Regions from separate parts of the Streptomyces sp. NPDC001381 genome, predicted to be linked through region 2. Evidence: predicted binding sites of a transcription regulator. Region 2 holds the regulator's gene; the other holds the start of a gene.

Region 1 (2,395 bases), on a different contig from region 2:
GACGCGATCAAGCTGCTGGCCCGGACCGAGGGCATCTTCGCGGAGACGGCCGGCGGGGTGACCGTCGGTGTCACGCGCAAGCTCGTCGAGAACGGTCTGCTCGACCCGACGAAGACCACCGTCGTCCTCAACACCGGCGACGGCCTGAAGACGTTGGACGCGGTGGCCGGCACCGGCCTGACCGCGACCATCCGCCCCAACCTGGACTCTTTCCGAGAGGCTGGCCTCGCATGAGCGTCACCGTCCGCATCCCCACCATCCTGCGCACCTACACGGGCGGTCAGGCCGAGGTGTCCGCCGAGGGCGCGACCCTCGCCGAGGTCATCTCCGACCTGGAGAAGAACCACACCGGCATCGCCGCCCGCGTCCTGGACGACCAGGGCAAGCTGCGCCGGTTCGTCAACGTGTACGTCAACGACGACGACGTCCGCTTCGAGCAGGGGCTGGAGACGGCGACCCCGGACGGGGCCGGCGTGTCGATCATTCCGGCCGTCGCCGGTGGCTGACCCGCGTTCCGTACCCGCCGGTAGTAACCGTCGGTAACAGTGATTACCGAGCGTTCATCGAATTGCCCCCTCCGTGAGAGAAGCGGAGGGGGCAATTCAGTGTGGTTGAGCGCGGTACAGTTGGGGAACCGGGTCGCGAAACCCTGATCCGGAGCCTTTGATTTCTGCCTTACGCCCGACAAGAAGCAGCCAAAGTGCGTGTCTCTTGCGTGGCATTTGCGGCTTTTACGGGGCCCGACTTGCCCTGAATTCTGGCGAATTCTCGCCACATTCCGGATCGCGTGCGTCCAGAATTCTCGTCCGACTGACCTGTTGCAGACGGCAGTTGGACAGATACATTCAGCCGCGGTCGACGCGTTCCGGCGCACGCCCCCAACCAACTGGGGGGTGAGGTCTGACCCGGATCCGCGAAGTGTGGATCTGTGCAAGGGCCAGTAATAGGGGAGTTAGGCATGGCTCAGGGCACCGTCAAGTGGTTCAACGCGGAGAAGGGGTACGGCTTCATCGCGGTCGACGGTGGTGCGGATGTTTTCGTCCACTACAGCGCGATCCAGATGGACGGGTACCGCACCCTGGAAGAGGGCCAGCGGGTCGATTTCGAGATCTCGCAGGGCCAGAAGGGGCCGCAGGCGGACATGGTCCGACTGGCGACCGGCTGAAGCACGCGCCGACTGACAGCGACGTTCTTCTGTTTCATCTTCGAAGGGCTCGTGCCTCCTGGGGCACGGGCCCTTCGGCGTGCCGGGGCACTCCGGCGAACCGGCCCCGGTCCGCGGGAGGCGCTTGCGCCCGCCCGTCACCCGACCGCCACCCCTCATCGAGCCCGCTTCGCGGGCGCACCTTGCACTCGGGCATGCCGAGTGCTAATCATTGGCGTTAGCACTCTGAAGGTGAGAGTGACAAAGAAGGACCGGGTCGGTGAGGCCCGCAGGCCAGGTGGGGCAAGGAACCACGGGGCATGCGAGCCGTCCGTCGCGGGCGCGGGCGCGGTCCGAAGGAATCACCCCCAGTCCTGGAGGGACCACTTCACATGGCCAAGATCATCGCGTTCGACGAGGAGGCGCGGCGCGGCCTCGAGCGCGGCATGAACCAGCTCGCGGACGCCGTCAAGGTGACGCTCGGCCCCAAGGGTCGCAACGTCGTCCTCGAGAAGAAGTGGGGCGCCCCCACGATCACCAACGATGGTGTGTCCATCGCCAAGGAGATCGAGCTCGAGGACCCGTACGAGAAGATCGGCGCCGAGCTGGTCAAGGAAGTCGCGAAGAAGACGGACGACGTAGCCGGTGACGGCACGACGACCGCGACCGTCCTGGCCCAGGCCCTGGTGCGCGAGGGTCTGCGCAACGTGGCCGCCGGCGCCAACCCGATGGCTCTGAAGCGCGGTATCGAGAAGGCCGTCGAGGCCGTCTCCGGTGCCCTGCTCGAGCAGGCGAAGGATGTCGAGACCAAGGAGCAGATCGCTTCCACGGCCTCCATCTCCGCCGCCGACACCCAGATCGGCGAGCTCATCGCCGAGGCCATGGACAAGGTCGGCAAGGAAGGTGTCATCACCGTCGAGGAGTCCCAGACCTTCGGTCTGGAGCTGGAGCTCACCGAGGGTATGCGCTTCGACAAGGGCTACATCTCGGCGTACTTCGCCACCGACATGGAGCGTATGGAGGCCGTCCTCGACGACCCGTACATCCTGATCGCGAACTCCAAGATCGCGAACGTCAAGGACCTGCTCCCGCTCCTGGAGAAGGTCATGCAGTCGGGCAAGCCGCTGCTGATCATCGCCGAGGACGTCGAGGGCGAGGCCCTGTCGACCCTGGTCGTCAACAAGATCCGCGGCACCTTCAAGTCCGTCGCCGTCAAGGCCCCGGGCTTCGGCGACCGCCGCAAGGCGATGC
Region 2 (2,395 bases):
CGGCGCCCTCACCGCTGCAGGTGCCGCAGACGACCGCCGTGTCGACCTGGATGTCCTTGGTCGTGCCGAAGGCGGCCTCCTCGAGGTCCACCTCCAGCCGGATCATCGCGTCCTGGCCGCGCCGGGTGCGCGAGCGCGGGCCGCGCTGGGACGCCGTGCCGAAGAACGCGTCCATGATGTCGGAGAAGTTGCCGAAGCCACCCGCCCCGAAGCCGCCCGCGCCGCCGCCCGCCTGCGAGAGGGGGTCGCCGCCGAGGTCGTAGACCTGCTTCTTCTGCGGGTCCGACAGCACCTCGTAGGCGGCGTTGATCTCCTTGAACCGCTCCTGGGTCTTCGGATCCGGGTTGACGTCCGGGTGCAGCTCGCGGGCGAGCCGGCGGAAGGCCTTCTTGATCTCTTCCTGCGACGCGTCGCGGCGCACGCCGAGAACGGCGTAGTAGTCCGTGGCCACTTACGACTCCGCCAGGATCTGTCCGACGTACCGTGCCACTGCGCGTACCGCTCCCATCGTTCCCGGGTAATCCATGCGGGTCGGTCCGACCACGCCGAGCTTGGCGACTGCCTCGCCGCCCGAACCGTAGCCGACCGACACCACGGAAGTGGAGTTGAGTCCCTCGTAGGCGTTCTCGTGACCGATGCGTACGGTCATGCCCGAATCCCCCGCCTCGCCCAGGAGCTTGAGGAGCACCACGTGCTCCTCCAGGGCCTCCAGGACGGGCCGGATGGTGAGGGGAAAGTCATGTCCGAAGCGGGTGAGATTGGCGGTGCCGCCGATCATCAGCCGCTCCTCGTTCTCCTCGACGAGCGTCTCCAGCAGCGTGGAGAGCACCGTCGAGACCGTGCCGCGGTCCTCGGCCTCGAAGGCGTCGGGCAGGTCCTCGACCAGACGCGGCACGTCCGTGAACCGGCGGCCCGCGACCCGGCTGTTGAGCCGCGCGCGTAGATCCGCCAGCGAGGTCTCCCCGAAGGGCGCCGGGCAGTCCACCATCCGCTGCTCGACGCGGCCGGTGTCCGTGATCAGCACGAGCATCAGCCGGGCCGGGGCGAGCGACAGCAGTTCCACGTGCCGCACGGTGGACCGGGTCAGCGACGGGTACTGCACGACGGCGACCTGCCGGGTGAGCTGGGCCAGCAGCCGCACCGTCCGCGCGACCACGTCGTCGAGGTCGACGGCGCCGTCGAGGAAGTTCTGGATGGCGCGCCGCTCGGGCGCGGTCATCGGCTTGACGCCGGCCAGCTTGTCGACGAACAGCCGGTAGCCCTTGTCGGTGGGGATGCGCCCGGCGCTGGTGTGCGGCTGGGCGATGTACCCCTCGTCCTCCAGGGCGGCCATGTCGTTGCGGACCGTCGCCGGGGACACGCCGAGGTTGTGCCGCTCGGTGAGCGCCTTCGAGCCCACGGGCTCCTCGGTGCCGACATAGTCCTGGACGATGGCGCGCAGTACTTGCAGCCTGCGTTCACTCAGCATCCGCGCACACCTCCAGAAGTAGTCCCCAGTCCCCTGGGCCGCCTGCCCTGGCACTCTTCACTTCCGAGTGCCAGCGTTCCCCGGCCCAGTGTACGGCTGTGGGGTACACCCCGGGCAAGGTCGGCCGGTGGCAGGGCGTCCTACCGTTAGCGTCCCGGTATGACGGTGACTTGGGAAGAGCTGGGGTGGGAGCAGGTCGCGGCCGGGGTCGGGCGGGTGCGGCTGCCGGGCTGGGACTGCACGGCCGGGCTGGTCGTCGGGGCGGGCGCGGTGCTGGTGGTGGACGCGGGGTCGAGCCTCGCGGAGGGCGCGCGGCTGCGGGCGCAGGCCGAGGAGCTGACCGGCGCGCGTGTGACCCATCTCGCGCTCACCCATCCGCACTTCGACCATGTGTTCGGTGCCGCGGCGTTCGCGGGCGCGGAGGTCTTCGGGGCGGTGGGCGTCGACACGGTACGGGCGGAGGAGCTGCGGGCGGACGCGGTGCGCAACGGTCTCGACGAGACGACCGCGACGGAGGCCGCGGACACCCTGGTCCGCCCCCGCCACCTCGTCTCCGGCGAGTGGACCCTCGGCCTCGGCGGCGGCCGGCAGGTCCTGCTGGCGAACGTCGGCCCCGCCCACACCGCCCACGACCTGGTGGTCCTCGTCCCCGGCGGCCCCGGCTCCCCGGAGGTCGTGTTCTGCGGCGACCTGGTCGAGGAGTCCGGCGAGCCGCAGGCCGGCCCCGACGCCGTGCCCTCCCACTGGCCCGCCGCCCTGGACCGCCTCCTCGACCTCGGCGGCGAGGACGCGCTGTACGTGCCCGGTCACGGGGCCGTGGTGGACGCGGCGTACGTGCGGGCGCAGCGGGACGCGCTGGCGGAGCGCTTCGGCGTGTCGCGCTGAGCCTTCACCCCCCGGGGCCGGGGCTTCTCCTATCGTCATCCG

The links. The regulator HrcA, encoded in region 2, represses chaperone genes, less so after heat shock. The targets are predictions, from matches to a motif close to TTNGCACTCNGNNNNNCNGAGTGCNAA.
Region 1: a site for HrcA is predicted at 1,347-1,373, ahead of groL (chaperonin GroEL). Genes of this name have one in related genera too.

The regions. Positions count from the first base shown of each region.
Region 1 is NZ_JBIAWO010000007.1:339,092-341,486, reverse strand. It holds gene thrC (threonine synthase) at 1-234, shown strand, start outside; gene ACFY2L_RS29335 (MoaD/ThiS family protein) at 231-506, shown strand; gene ACFY2L_RS29330 (cold-shock protein) at 959-1,165, shown strand; gene groL (chaperonin GroEL) at 1,537-2,395, shown strand, end outside.
Region 2 is NZ_JBIAWO010000001.1:996,541-998,935, forward strand. It holds gene dnaJ (molecular chaperone DnaJ) at 1-451, opposite strand, end outside; gene hrcA (heat-inducible transcriptional repressor HrcA) at 452-1,468, opposite strand; gene ACFY2L_RS04470 (MBL fold metallo-hydrolase) at 1,628-2,353, shown strand.